Regions from separate parts of the Clostridium sp. MB05 genome, predicted to be linked through region 2. Evidence: a T-box and tRNA genes for the amino acid it is inferred to sense, from the RefSeq annotation. Region 2 holds a T-box; the other holds one or more tRNA genes.

What was found. A T-box is a leader RNA that pairs with one kind of tRNA and senses whether it is charged. The one in region 2 lies ahead of metG (methionine--tRNA ligase), so its partner is inferred to be a tRNA-Met.
Region 1: it encodes a tRNA-Met, which carries the amino acid that the T-box ahead of metG (methionine--tRNA ligase) is inferred to sense. The anticodon was not compared.

What each region holds. Positions count from the first base shown of each region.
Region 1 is NZ_CP174370.1:1,176,430-1,184,291, reverse strand. It holds gene ACH36K_RS05635 (sensor histidine kinase) at 1-121, opposite strand, end outside; gene recQ (DNA helicase RecQ) at 431-2,188, opposite strand; gene ACH36K_RS05625 (hypothetical protein) at 2,385-2,822, opposite strand; gene rbsK (ribokinase) at 3,018-3,947, opposite strand; tRNA gene ACH36K_RS05615 (tRNA-Met) at 4,148-4,223, shown strand; gene ACH36K_RS05610 (TetR/AcrR family transcriptional regulator) at 4,374-4,997, shown strand; gene ACH36K_RS05605 (FMN-binding protein) at 5,014-5,403, shown strand; gene ACH36K_RS05600 (flavodoxin domain-containing protein) at 5,414-5,893, shown strand; gene ACH36K_RS05595 (hydroxyethylthiazole kinase) at 5,974-6,819, opposite strand; gene ACH36K_RS05590 (NUDIX hydrolase) at 7,317-7,862, shown strand, end outside.
Region 2 is NZ_CP174370.1:508,126-515,987, forward strand. It holds gene ACH36K_RS02500 (aminopeptidase P family protein) at 1-1,131, shown strand, start outside; gene ACH36K_RS02505 (FUSC family protein) at 1,189-1,680, opposite strand; gene ACH36K_RS02510 (FUSC family protein) at 1,708-2,229, opposite strand; gene ACH36K_RS02515 (hypothetical protein) at 2,481-2,822, shown strand; T-box leader at 2,877-3,116, shown strand; gene metG (methionine--tRNA ligase) at 3,168-5,132, shown strand; gene ACH36K_RS02525 (DUF2164 family protein) at 5,240-5,467, shown strand; gene metG (methionine--tRNA ligase) at 5,497-7,038, shown strand; gene ACH36K_RS02535 (Na/Pi cotransporter family protein) at 7,364-7,862, shown strand, end outside.

The DNA.
Region 1 (7,862 bases), 670 kb from region 2:
TTAATATGAGTATTGGTATTTTACTTTTTTTATAAGCTTTATCAACACAATAATTTGCTGCAATAGCAAACATAACACTTTGAATAATAGTATTTATAACATCTAAAAAACCAGTATACATATTTTCAAGTCCTTTTATCTTAATTTTTTACTTGATTAAGTTTTTTAATTTAACTAATTACAATGGGTATTATACAATATACATATGTATTTTTCTACATTTTATTTTATATTTTTCTATATTTTTCTATATTCTTCTATATTTTTATTCATACGTTTCCTATTTATGTGATTAAAATTAATAATTTTAAAATAATACTTATAATTACGGTAAATGCTACAAAACTCATTCTTAGCATTTTATAATAAATATACACTATGGATGTATCAGATTGAATTTAACATTCAATTTGATACATACTCATTAATATTAGTTAACATTTATTATATTAAGAACTTCATCTCCGTACCTTTCAAATTTCTTTTCTCCCAAACCTCTTATATTAAGTAATTCTTCTTTATCCTTTGGGATTTTGTTAGCTAGTTCTATAAGAGTTGAATCTGAAAATATTATATATGGCTTTATTCCTAATATGTTTGCTTTCTCTTTTCTCCATAACCTTAATTTATTAAATAAATCTTTATTTAATATTTTTTCTTCTATATCTTCACTTAACTTACAAATTACTTTTTCTTGAGACTTTAATACTTTTATTGATCTAGGATTTAATTTCAGCATTGAATATGTACCATCTTTTAAGTTAACATATTCTAAGTCTATTAATGTTTTAATTAAATCTCTAATAAATTTACTACTATAATCCTTCATTATTCCATAAGTTGATAGTTTATCTAGCTGATTTTGAATTATCTTAGGTCCTTTAAAGCCTCTTAAAATATCAACTAATACTGAAATTCCATACTGCTCTCTTGTTCTATATACACATGATAAAATCATTTGTGCTTCTATAGTAAAATCTCTAAGCTCTTCATTAGTTAAGCAATTACTACAATTATTACAATAAGGTTTTACATTTTTATCTCCAAAATAATTTAATATAAAACTCCTATAGCAATTATCATATTCACAAAAATCTACCATATTTTGAAGCTTTCTAATTTCAACTTCTTTTCTCTGATTTCCTACCGTAGTATATATTAAATATTCTAATGTTCTTATATCTTCTCTATTATATAAAAGACGGCATTCCGTTTTTTCACCATCTCTTCCCCCTCTACCAATTTCCTGATAGTAACTTTCTAAATTTTTGCATAGAGTAAAATGTATTATATACCTTACATTAGATTTATCTATTCCCATGCCAAAAGCATTAGTTGCAATCATTACATTAAAATTATCTTTTAAAAACTCATCTTGATAATAGTTTTTTTCATCATCCTTTAAACCACCATGATATTTAGCTACAGATAAGCCTCTTTCTTTTAAATAGTAATATAAAGCATCAACTTCTTTTCTAGTTGCACAGTAAATTATTCCTGAAGCTTCTTCATTATCTTTAATATAGTCTTTTACAAATTCTGCTTTATCTTCTTCCTTATGTACTGATATAGCTAGATTTTCTCTATCAAAACTACCTAAATATGTATATGGGCTAATAAGCTCTAAAAGATTCAAAATATCTTTTCTTACTTCTGTAGTTGCTGTAGCAGTAAAAGCAGTAACTACAGGTCTAACATTTAAGCTTTTTATAAAAGGAGATATAAACCTATAGCTCTTTCTAAAATCATGTCCCCACATAGAAACACAATGGGCTTCATCTATGGCAATTTGACTTATCCAAAGCTTTCTAAGCATTTTATTAAAATATTCACTTTCTAATCTTTCTGGAGCTATATATAAAAGCTTAACTTCGCCATCATAACATCTTTTTAAAATTTCATTTATTTCATCTAAGCTTTGAGTACTATTTATATACTCTGCTTTTATTCCTATATCATTTATAGAGTCTACTTGGTCTTTCATTAAAGATATTAAAGGAGATATAACTAAAGTAATTCCATTAAGAATTAAAGCTGGTATTTGGTAACAAATTGACTTTCCACCACCAGTAGGCATTATACAAAAGCTATCTCTTCCCCTTAAAATATTAGATATTATTTCGCTTTGACCTTCTCTAAAGGAGTTATATCCAAAATACTTTTCTAACACTTCTATTGCTTTATTCATAACGTTATCTACTCCTTTCTCTTTAAAATTCTACCATATTTTTTAATTATTAAAACATTTCATATAAAAAATTATATGATTACGTTTTCAAAACTCTAAACTTTTATACTTTCCTCTAGCAATAAATAAGTAAGATTCCTATATTAATAGAAACCTTACTTATTTAAAATTATAATTAACGTTTACATAATTATGCTTATTGATTTAATATTTCAATTATCTTCTTGTTTTGTTCCTTTGTTAAATTAAGTTTCTTTGTTATATTTAATAACTTTTCAAATAATTCATCTTCACTTATTAAATTTCTTAAATAGCCAGTTATAGTATTACTTATTTTTAAAACTATCTGAAGAACTTCTATTCTTTCCTCATTTTTAAGTTTATTCTGTTCTATAGATCTATATAATATATAGCCATATACTGAGCATAATTCAACATAGTCTATTATTTCTTCTGATGATATTTTATTTATCATACATTCAATTTGTACTGGTGAGTACTTTTGGTATATATCATTATTTATATTAAAATGTAAAGCTGCATTAATAAATTCATCCTTTAATTCATCCTTTAATTCATTTGTTACTTTTTCATTTAAGTAATTTAAAACTAGCTTATATATTATAACATCCATTACTACAGTCCCCCTAAATAATTCCTATACTTATAATTTATCATAATATTTATAATTTTGAAATTATATTCTTTAAAATTTTAAATATATTTTATATTTATAAAAAGAATACCTTCTTTAATGAAAGTATCTTTTCATTTATCTATGCATAATTACTATAATATTCTATTTAATAGTGGTGTTCTTCTCATTAGCTTACTCCTCTCCATAGACCTCTTCTACCTCTTTTAAATATGGTATTGAAGGTTGTGCTCCTTTTCTTTGAACTGCTATTGATGAGACTTTATTACCAAATGTTACTGCTTTTATAAGGTTTTCCTTATTTAGATTTTTTGTATCTAACTTAGAACTTAAACCTCCTATAAAGCTATCTCCTGCTGCTGTTGTATCTATTGCATTAACCTTAAATGCTGGTACTACTTCACAGAAATCTTTTCCTATTACTGCTGCACCTCTTGCCCCTAAAGTAATAATTACAAATTTTACTCCTTTATCTAGGAAAATTTTCGCTGCTTTCTTTGCATCTTCTAAATTTTCAAATTTACCACCAGTTAAGACTTCTGCTTCTGTTTCATTTGGAACTATAATATCTGTTACTTTTAAAAGTTCATCATCCATCGTTTTTGCTGGTGCTGGATTCAATATTGTTACTTTTCCAAATTCTTTAAATTTCTTAAATGCCTTTAATGTAATTTCTTCTGGAGTTTCAAATTGAGATATAAGTATATCACTTTCTTCTAAAGCTCTTATAGATTTATCAATTTCCCCTTCATTCATTGTCATATTTGATCCTGGTGCAACAACTATTGAATTGTTCCCATTTTCGTTAACCATGATAATTGCCATTCCTGTTGCTTCTTTGTCATCTTCATATATGAAATTTACATTTATATTATCTTCTTTGAGTTTGTTTTTTAATATTAGTCCATTATCATCTTTACCTATTTTAGATATCATGAATACTTCTGAACCACTTCTTCTTGCTGCTACAGCTTGATTAGCTCCTTTTCCTCCTGATATCTTTTCAAAAGATTTTGATAAAATAGTTTCACCTACTTGAGGTATATCCTTAACCTTTAAAACTAAATCCATATTCATGCTTCCAAGTACACATATCTTATTCATAAATCTCTCTCCTAAATGATTTATTATTTACTGAAGCGGTTTAGTGAATCGCTTAACTAAATAATAAATCATTCGTAAACGTTTTGTAATGGTTTTTTTAATATTTTTAAATTTTTTTTAAAATATTTTAATATTTTCCTTTACTTTTGTTAATAATAGTACTATACTTAACATACTGACTGAGGTTAGTACATTGATATCGCGGGATGGAGCAGTTGGCAGCTCGTCGGGCTCATAACCCGAAGGTCGTAGGTTCAAGTCCTGCTCCCGCAACCAATATTTAAAGATAGTGTATAACTAGAAATAGTTTTACACTATCTTTTTTTAATTTCTTTTCTATATATTGACATAAAAAAAATACAATGATACTATATCATTAAACACTGTTCAATAATTAAACGACGTTTAATAAATTAGGAGTTAATTATGACTATAGAAAAAAGAAGAGATCGTGAAATAGAAGAAATGAGAGAGCTTATTCTTTCAGCAGCAAATGAAATTATAGCTTTAGAAGGCTTTGAAAAATTATCTATTAGAAAAATAGCTAAGAAAATTGAATACTCACCTGCTATAATTTATCACTACTTTAACGATAAAGAAGAAATAATAAATAATTTAATGCTAAAAGGATATAAAAAAATAGTATCTGCTATATCTTCAGCCGAAACAAAATCTAATTCTGCTGAAGAAAAATTAATAGAAATGACTAAAAATTATATAAACATAGCCCTAAGTATGCCTGAAGAATTTATGGCTGCTCAGTTAAATACGTCAAAAGAAGCTTTAAAATACACATCCTATTTATTTAAAGGAGCCTCAAAAGAAAAAGTAGCTCTATCTTCACTATATAAATGCTTACAGGATATTTATAAAGATAAACCCATAGATGAAGAAACCCTAGAATTAACTGCTCAAATTATAGCAGTATCAACATTAGGACTTATAATAAAGCTATCTATAGAAAAAGATATGGAAGAAGAACAAAAGCAAAAATTAATTGAGTTTTACTCAAAGGAAATAGTATTAAAAATAGCTCACAATAATAAATAGTTAGGAGAGGATCTATTTGAAGACATTATTTAAAATATTAATGTCACTAATACTTTTATTTTTGCTTATTTTTGTAGGAGGAATTTTTTATTTATCTCGAGGTCTTAATGAAGGTATGAGCATTAGTTTAAATGGCATAGACATTTCTAAATTAGATGATGGCAAATACACTGGAGAATATGATTATGGAAGATGGACCAATAAGCTTGATATTACAGTTAAGAATAATAAAATTACTGAAATTTTAATTAAAGATGATGTTACTTTTTCAAAGCCAGGTGTAAGTGAGGAATTATTTAATAAAGTTATTGAAACCCAAAGCACTAAAATAGATGCTATATCTGGCGCAACAGTAACATCTAAAGCTTATCTTAAGTCTATAGAAAATGTATTAAATAAAAAATGAGGTGAATTAAATGAGTACTTTAATCCTTTATTCAAGCAAATACGGATGTACAGAAAAATGTGTAGAATTTATGTCTAAAGAACTTAAGGATAAACCAAATATAATTAACTTAAAAAACTCAGGAGATATTGATATTTCAAAGTACGATAAAGTCATTATTGGCGGATCAATATATATGGGTAGAATACAAAAAGAAGTAACAGAATTCTGTTCAAATAATTTGAAAGAATTAAAAGAAAAGCAAATTGGTTTATTCATTTGTGGAATGCAAGAAGGAGATGCAATAAATAATGAACTCATTGAAAATTTCCCGCCAGAATTAATTAATATAGCAATATCAAAGATCCATTTTGGAGGAGAATTCAATTTTGACAAAATGAACTTCTTTGAAAAGTTTATAGTTAAGAAAATAGCCAAAACATCCTCCAGCAAATCAAATATATTAAATGATAATATTCATAAATTTGCTCAAGCAATGAATTCTATTTAATCATTATAAAGAAGGAGATATAATATTACGACGACTTGGAGCTTGCGAAGTCGCAAGTAATATTATATCTTCCCACTAAATTATCTTACAAAAGAATAATCAACTTTTGCTAATCTATTTAATTTATCTGAATTTATATTTGCTATTTCATCTAATAAGTATTCCTTTAACCATAATTTATTTTCTGGTTTTAAGTTCTTTTGTACAACTATTTTTTCACTTACTGCTACAGTCATAATAGCAACTAAGACGGCTCTAAATATTTGTTCATTATTACTTGCAGCTGCAACCCCCACAGAAATTAATCCACATAATATTGATTGAATTCCTAATATATTACTAAACTTATCTGGATATCCATCTACATGAAATTCACTAAATCCATCTGTTAAATAATAATCTTCTGACTGAACTACCACTATCGTATTATATCTTCTGGAAAAACTTCTTAATTCTACTCTAATTTCTATATCCTCCATAAGTTTAGTATCATCAAAATTCTTGTTTTTTAATTTATCATTACTATGGAATAATACGTTAAAATCCTCTAACTTTCCCTTTACAACATTTATATTGTATCTACTTATAAATCTTAATGCTACTTCTCTTCTGAAAAATGAGAAACTTATTCCCATTATATCTAAGACTACAGGTATCCTCTTTCTTCTTGCTACCCTAAGTGATTTTTCAATAGCATCTACTTTTGAACTATTTAAGTCCTCTAGATTTATTAATAGGCTCTCACATTTAGAAGTTATATCTTGAGCTTCTTCAATAGAATTTGAAATTAAAGGATTACCATTATAGCATAAAATACCTTGTGCTAAATCTCTTGCTGTGACTAAATTAGAGATACAGTGTATAAGGGGGTGCTTTTTTTTCTGCAAGTTTAAACTCTCGTCTAATGCCCTTATACCAATTTGCATTTCGTATCCTCTCTTACATCCTGAACTTAAATTTTAAAGATGTAATTATATTTATACTACATCTCTATATATTATTCGACTTTATTTTTATATGTTACATATTTATTCTATATAAATAGTTTTATTATATATATGTTCTAATTAATACTCTACATTATCTATATTTAAACTAAAATCAATAGTTAAAAGTCAAAATATAAGTTTAGTAGCGAATTAGAATCATATATATTTTTTTATTTTACATATATAGGTTCTTTAAAATCATCTTATAACTATATTACTTACAACAATTGAAATACTAGATTAAATGTAGAAACTTTAATAGAATCTATATATATTTTGGTATATAATTAAAATTAATAGTATTAATATACTTAATCTATATATAGTTTTATTATTCTAATATTTATACAACATATAGTTATATATCAATAACTACTTATACATTCTAATTAGAATATACATTAAACTTAATTTATAATTTTAAGGAGTAACTTATGAATTGGATAAAAGAAATTAAAGAATATAAGCCATACAATGATCAAGAAGCTACTGATAAAGAGGCTATTTTATATTCTATAGATAATTTTAATAATCTTTTAACTAGAGAAAATCCATTAGCTCATATAACTAGCTCTGGATATATAGTAAATAAAGATAAAACTAAAGTCCTTATGATTTATCATAATATATATAATTCCTGGTCATGGACAGGTGGACATGCAGACGGTGATGATGATTTACTTTATGTAGCTATTAAAGAAGCAAAAGAGGAAACTGGAGTAAAGAATATAAAAGCGTTAGATTCTAAAATTTTCTCATTAGATGTATTGCCTGTACCAGCTCACATAAAAAGAGGAAAATTTGTATCCTCACATTTACATTTGTCAGTTGCATATTTACTAGAAGCTGATGAAAATGATGAGCTTATAATAAAAGAAGATGAAAATAGCGGTGTAAAGTGGATTCCAATAGACGAAGTTGGAATTTACTCAACAGAGCCAGATATGATAAAACTTTATGAGAAATTTAATCAAAAAATA
Region 2 (7,862 bases):
TCATACATTATTGTTAATGAAAAGTATGCTAATTTATATATAGATAAGCAAAAGGTTGATGATATAACAAAGGAAAGTTTAATATCTCAGGGATTTAACATATATGATTATGATGAAATAGGAAATCATGTTAAATTAATAAATGAAACAACTATAATAGATCCTAATAAATTGAATGCTAAAATATATTCATGTTTAAGTAAAGATATAGAAATAATAGATGAAGTTAATATAACAACAAGACTAAAGGCAATAAAAAATGAAGTTGAAATAAACAATATAGAGAATTCTCAAGTTAGAGATGGTGTTGCCATGGTTAGATTTATAAAATGGCTAAAGGACAATATAGGAAAAGAGAAAATAACAGAAATATCTGCAAGTAAAAGATTAACTAGCCTTAGAGCACAAGGAGAAAATTATAAAGGAGATAGCTTTGCTACTATAGCTGGGTATAAGGAGCATGCAGCAATGATGCATTATTCAGCAACGGAAGCAACGGATTATGAATTAAGACAAGAGGGTATGTTCCTTTTAGATTCTGGCGGACAATACCTTGATGGAACAACAGATATAACAAGAACTTTCATTTTAGGAAAGGTATCTGAAGAAGAAAAAAGAGATTTCACATTAGTATTAAAAGGACATATAGCTTTATGTAAAGCTAAATTTTTAAAGGGTTCCACAGGAATGAACTTAGATATATTAGCAAGAAGACCTCTTTGGGAATATGGTATTGACTACAAGTGTGGAACAGGTCATGGAGTTGGATATTTCCTAAATGTACATGAGGGACCACAAGGAATAAGGCCAGAGGGAAACACAACGGTATTAGAGCCTGGTATGATAATAACTAATGAACCAGGGGTGTACAAAGAAGGAAAGCATGGAATAAGGATAGAAAATACTCTTTTAGTAGTTAAAGATATTAAATCAGAAGAGTTCGGTGAGTTTTATAAATTTCAAACTATATCATATTGCCCTATAGATTTAAATGGAGTAGTTGTAGAAATGCTAACATCAGAAGAAAAAGTATGGCTAAATAATTACCATAAGACTGTATTTGAAAAGTTAAATCAATATTTAAATAAAGAAGAGATAGATTTCTTAAAGAATGAAACTAGAGAAATATAATAATTGAAAATAAAAAATGGACAATTTCTAATTGTCCATTTTTTATTAAATTATATACTATTCTTTTGGTGGAACTATAAACTTATTAACTAGTAAAGCTATAAAAATACCAAAAAGAGTTTCTACAGTTCTATTAACTGCATAAAAAATTGGATCAGAAAAGGCATGAATAGTTGTTACACCAAGAAAGGCTATGCAAGATACATTAATTGCTCCTGGCTTTTTTATTAAGTTACATGAGTATATAACTGCTATTATACCTATAGCTATAGTAAAGTAAATCAATAATTTGCTTAAAATGTCGGATTCAATATTAAACTTGAAATATCTACACAGAATTAAAAATAATAATCCTATAGCTGCTCCAACTATTGTTCCAACACCCCTATTTATGGCCATTTTAACTGAGTTTGAAACAGTACTCTGAAGACAGATAACAGCAGTTAAGCAAGCAAAAAAGGGCTCGTGGGGAAATAGCAATAAACATAAAAATACTGAAATTGCAGTTTTAATAGTTCTAAGTCCAACTTTAGGGATAGTAAAGTTCATATGTTGTTCTCCTTAATATTTATAATATCATTTGATTTCATTAGTTTTATCATCTTTTGATGAATTAATTTCATTAGTTTTATTATATTCTGGTGGGTTAATGTATTTATTAATAACAATTGCAATCATTATTCCAAAAGCTGTCTCTATAGTTCTTCTAAAAGAGTAAATTAATGGACTATCATAATTAGGTGATATAATAATACCAATTAAAACAATAGAAGCAATAGAACAGGCAGCTGGCTTTTTTACTAGATTACACAAATAAATAATTAAAGATACACCAATTGCAGCTATTATTGCAGAGAATGATGATAAATTAAATTTATTTATTGTAAAAAGTAAAAGAACGCCTAGAATACCACCGAGTAATGTACCTATTAATCTATTAAGGCCTGTTTTAACTGAGTTTTCTACTGTGTCTTGTACACAGATTACAGCTGCAATTGCAGCAAAAAGAGAATTCGGCCAAAATATTAGGCAAATTAAAACAGAAAGAGCTGTTTTAATATTTCTATAACCAATATGAGGTAAGTCAAATTTTCTCACAGTATCAACTCCAATCTTTTTTATAATATTATAGCATATAACTTATATAAGGTTAGTGTTATAAATATGACTTAAAATTATAAGACTATATGAAATAGTACATATTTTTAATTTGAGGATTATATTTATAGGTATGTAGTTACTAATTAATTTTAATTAGTAACTACATACTTATAAATATATATTGCAGATATAGTTATTACTATTATAAAATATAAATATTACAAATATGTTTAATAAGGATTGATTATATGAGTTTTTGGGTTTATTTAGTATTAACAGAAATAATACCATTAGGTTTGTTTATTGTAGGAGGATTGTACGAATCAAAATCTACAAAATATCCAGATATGAAAATAGGATATAAAAATAAATATTCAACACAAAGTAGCTTAGCATGGGAATATTCAAATAAGTTAGTGGCTAAGTTAAATGGATCTGTAGGAACATTACTATTTATAGTTAATGCAGTATTATTATTTATAATTGGAGAAAGTGCTTTTACTTTTTTATTAGCATTTAATTTATTTATGGTTGTTTTATCAAGATTGATGATAGATAATATAATAAAGAAAAAGTTTGATAAAGAGTGAATTGTTAAAAATAATTGACAGTATTTTTAATATAGAATATCATAATAATAAATGGAAAATGCAGTGAAGAGAAGAGTAGTGAAGAAATATAGTCTAAAAGAGAACTAGGTAAGGTGAAAGCTAGTGACAGTAATCTTCATGAATATGGACTTGGAGCAGATTCTTTGAGCTTATTAAGTTAGAGGGATACGGTAGCAACCGTTATATTGCAAGGTGAATAAATTTCACCTATTGAGATATTTATTGCGAAATAAGTATGAAATAGAGTGGTAACACGTATAATACGTCTCTATATAGGTCTTAATATACCTATATAGAGATTTTTTTTATTATAAAGAAGAAACCATGTTAGGGAGGAGAAAAGATATGTGTAAAAAGACATATTATATAACTACACCAATTTACTATCCATCAACTAAGCTTCATATTGGAAATACTTATACTACTGTAGCAGCTGATGCTCTTGCAAGATATAAGAGATTAACTGGATATGATGTAATGTTTTTAACTGGAACAGATGAACACGGTCAAAAGATACAAAGAATAGCAGAAGAAAAAGGTATAACACCAAAAGAGCATGTAGATGAAATAGTAGCAGGAATAAAAGATTTATGGAAAATGATGAATATCAATTATGATAAATTTATAAGAACAACTGATGATTACCATATAAAAGCTGTTCAAGATATCTTCAAAAAATTATATGATAAAGGAGATATATATAAATCATCATATGAAGGCCTATACTGTACTCCATGTGAATCTTTCTGGACAGAAACTCAATTAGTTAATGGAAACTGCCCAGATTGCGGTAGACCAGTAGAAAAGTCAAAGGAAGAAGCATACTTCTTCAAAATGAGTAATTATGCTGATAAATTAATGGAATATATAGAGTCTCATCCAGAGTTTATACAACCAGAATCAAGAAAAAATGAAATGGTTAATAACTTTTTAAAACCAGGTCTTCAAGATCTTTGTGTTTCAAGAACTAGCTTCAATTGGGGCGTTCCTGTAACATTTGATGAAGGACACGTTGTATATGTATGGATAGATGCTCTTTCAAACTATATTACAGCATTAGGTTATGGAAGTGAAAATAAAGACTTATATGATAAATATTGGCCAGCAGATGTACATTTAATTGGTAAGGATATTTTAAGATTCCATACTATTTATTGGCCAATTATGCTAATGGCTTTAGATTTACCATTACCAAAGCAAGTATTTGGTCATGGATGGTTACTTGTTGATGGTGGAAAGATGTCAAAATCTAAAGGCAATGTTGTTGACCCAGTAACATTAGTGGAACATTTTGGAGTAGATGCAGTTAGATATTACCTATTAAGAGAAATACCATTTGGATCAGATGGATTATTTAATAATGAAATATTTATAAAGAAGATAAACTCAGATCTTTGTAATGATTTAGGAAACCTTCTTTCAAGAACAGTAGCTATGATTGAAAAGTATTTTGATGGAGCTATACCAGAAAACTCAAGCAAAGAAGCTATTGATGATGAATTAATAAGCTTAGCTTTAGAAACTACAAATAAAGTTAATAAAGCTATAGATGATTTAAGAATTCCAGAAGCTCTAGAATATATATTTGATTTAATAGGAAGAGCAAATAAATATATAGATGAAACAACTCCTTGGATACTAGCTAAGGATGAAGAAAAGAAGGAAAGATTAGGTACTGTATTATATAACTTGGTAGAAAGTTTAAGATTTGCATCAGTTTTATTATCTGCATTCTTACCAGATACAAGCAAGAAAATAAATGAACAAATAAATACAACTAATATTTCTTTTGAATCCTTAAGTAGCTTTAATGGTACTGTTGTAGGAACTAAGGTTCAAAAAGGTGAGGCTTTATTCCCAAGAATAGATGTTGATAAGAAGCTAGCAGAATTAGATGCCTTAAGAGAAGCTCAGTTAGCAGAAAATAAAAAAGATGAAAAAAGAGAAATTACTCCAATAAAAGAAGAAATCACAATAGAGGATTTTGAAAAAATAGATTTAAGAGTAGTAAAAGTATTAGCTTGCGAACCGATAAAAAAAGCTAAGAAGTTACTAAAATTAAAGGTAGATTTAAATGGAGAAGAAAGACAGGTAGTTTCAGGAATAGCACAATACTACAAGCCTGAAGATTTAGTAGGGAAATATGTAGTATTAGTAGCTAACTTAAAACCGGTAACATTAAGAGGTGAGTTATCACAAGGGATGATATTAGCAGCATCAACAGATGATGATAGTTTGTTAAAGGTAGTAAATCCAGGAGAATTACCAACTGGAAGTCAAGTAAGATAAATCTTTATAATTTAATTAAGTTTATTTTAAAAATGATGATAAAGGAGGATAGGGGAACCTATCCTCAAATTTTTATAAAAAAATAATTATAATAAGGAGACATTGATATGAAAAAAACATTCGATATATCTAAAGAAAAAAGAGAAGCTTTAAAGAATGAAATAAAAACCTATTTCTATGAAGAAAGAGATGAGGAATTAGGTGATTTAGCATCAAATATGATACTGGATTTCTTTATGGATAAATTAGCAGTAGAATTTTATAATCAGGGGATAGAAGACTCTTATAAATATATTATAGATAGAGCAGAAGATTTACTTGGAATACAAAAATAAAGCAATAAGAAAATAGTGAGGGGATATTTATGAATATTATTATAGGAAATGCATGGCCATATGCAAATGGGCCACTACATTTAGGAAGAATAGCAGTATTACTCCCAGGAGATATTATTGCAAGATATCATAGGCTTATGGGAGATGATGTTGTGTTCTTGTCAGGAACAGACTGTCACGGAACTCCTGTAACTATGAGAGCTAAAGAAGAGGGAATAACCCCTATGGATGCTGTAGTTAAGTATCATAATGAATTTAAAAAGTGTTTTGATGACTTAGGATTTTCTCTTGATATATTTGCTAAAACTCACTCTACCTATCATGAGAATAAGGTTAAAGAGTTTATATTAGATTTATATAAAAAGGGATACATATATGAAAAGGAAATTGATCAAAAATATTGCGAAAACTGTAATGAGTTTTTACCTAAGGCATATATGGAAGAAAAGTGTCCTTATTGTGAAGAAAAGTTAGTTACACAAACAAAGCATTTATTCTTTTCACTTTCGCAATTTGAAAATGATGTTAGGAGACTTTTAATTAGGCAAAAAGGTTGGAGAGAAAATGCTCAAAAGATAGTAAAAAGATATTTAGATGAGGGTTTAAGGGATAGAGCTGTAACAAGAGATTTTAATTGGGGAGTAGATGTTCCTTTAGAAGGATATGATGATAAAAAAATATTCGTTTGGATTGAGGCGGTTATGGGATATTTAACTGCTAGCATGAAGTGTTTAGAGGAAAGAAATGAAGATTGGAAGGAATATTGGCAAGGAGAAGATTCAAGAATTTACTTTGTTCATGGTAAAGATAATATACCCTTCCATACAGTTATATTTCCAGCTATATTAGCAGGGATTGGAATAAAGAATCCTAATTTAAGAATAATATCAAGCGAATATATGAAGCTAGAAGGAAAAAATTTTTCATCAGTTAAAAATTGGGCAATATGGGGTGACAATATAGTTGGCAATTATAATATTGATACTTTTAGATATTATTTATCCTTAAATTCGCCAGAGGTTAAAGATACCGATTTTACTTGGAGGGATTTTATAAATACAGTAAATAGAGATTTGGTTAATTGCTTTGGAGGCCTTGTTAACAGAACAATTGAACTTGTTCATGATAAGTATAATTCTAATATACCAAATGGAAAAGTATCAGAGGATTTTAAAAATGAAGTGCTTAATTTATATTTTGATGTAGGAGATAGTATAGAAGAAGGAAGTTTCAAAAAGGCTCTTTCGCAAATATTGTCATTTATTAAAAAGATAAGTAAGTATTTTAATGATGAAAAATTATTTGTAGAAAAAGAAAAAAATAATGAAAAGTGTATAAATACAATATATGAATGTATTCAAGCAGTTATAAACCTATCTAATTTGCTAGAGCCATTTATTCCAAATACATGTGAAAAAATTAGAAAAGCATTAGATTTAGATGAACCTATATGGAGTTATGTAGAAAAGAAAAGTGGCAAAGTATCAGAGTTAGAGGTGTTATTTGATAAAATAGATAAGAGAAGGGCCTTTGAAGAAGTTAAAAGATTAAAAGAAGAAAAAATAAAATAAAAAGGAAAAACCCTAGATTAAATTACTTTGGGGAATAATTTAATCTAGGGACCATTAGATGGTTTTAGGGGTAAATAATAATGCTTTAACTACTTTACAAGTATTATAATACATTAATAATATGACAGTAATGTGTCAAAAAAATAAATAAAATATGAATAAATTAGTAACCTTTTCCTAGCATTAAAAATAATTTTATTAATAAAATTAAATTTCGATATTATTAATATTTACAATTCTAATTAATAGTTGTATAGTATTTTTGTTAATAGAATATTAACACATTAACAATTGAAAATTATTTAATGTATAAGGAGAAACATTAATGGACAAGTTTTCTATTTTAACAGGTCTTATAGGTGGACTAGGCTTATTCCTATACGGAATGAAACTTATGGGTGATGGCTTAGAAAATGCTGCCGGTGAAGGATTAAAATCAATATTAGAAAAACTAACAAGTAATAAGTACATAGGAGTACTGGTTGGAGCTGGGGTTACTGCTATAATACAAAGCTCAAGTGCAACAACTGTTATGGTTGTTAGTTTTGTAAACGCAGGATTAATGAATTTACTTCAAGCTGCAGGAGTAATAATGGGAGCTAATATAGGAACAACTATTACAGCTCAAATGGTATCATTTAATTTAGATGCAATTGCTCCATTATTTATAGGAGCAGGAGCAATAGTATTACTTGTAGCTAAAAAGAAAAGAGTTAGAGATTTAGCTAGCATTGCATTGGGATTTGGTATATTATTCATGGGTATGGGCGTAATGTCTGGTGCTATGAAGCCTATTGCAGAAGCAAGTTGGTTTAGAGAATTTG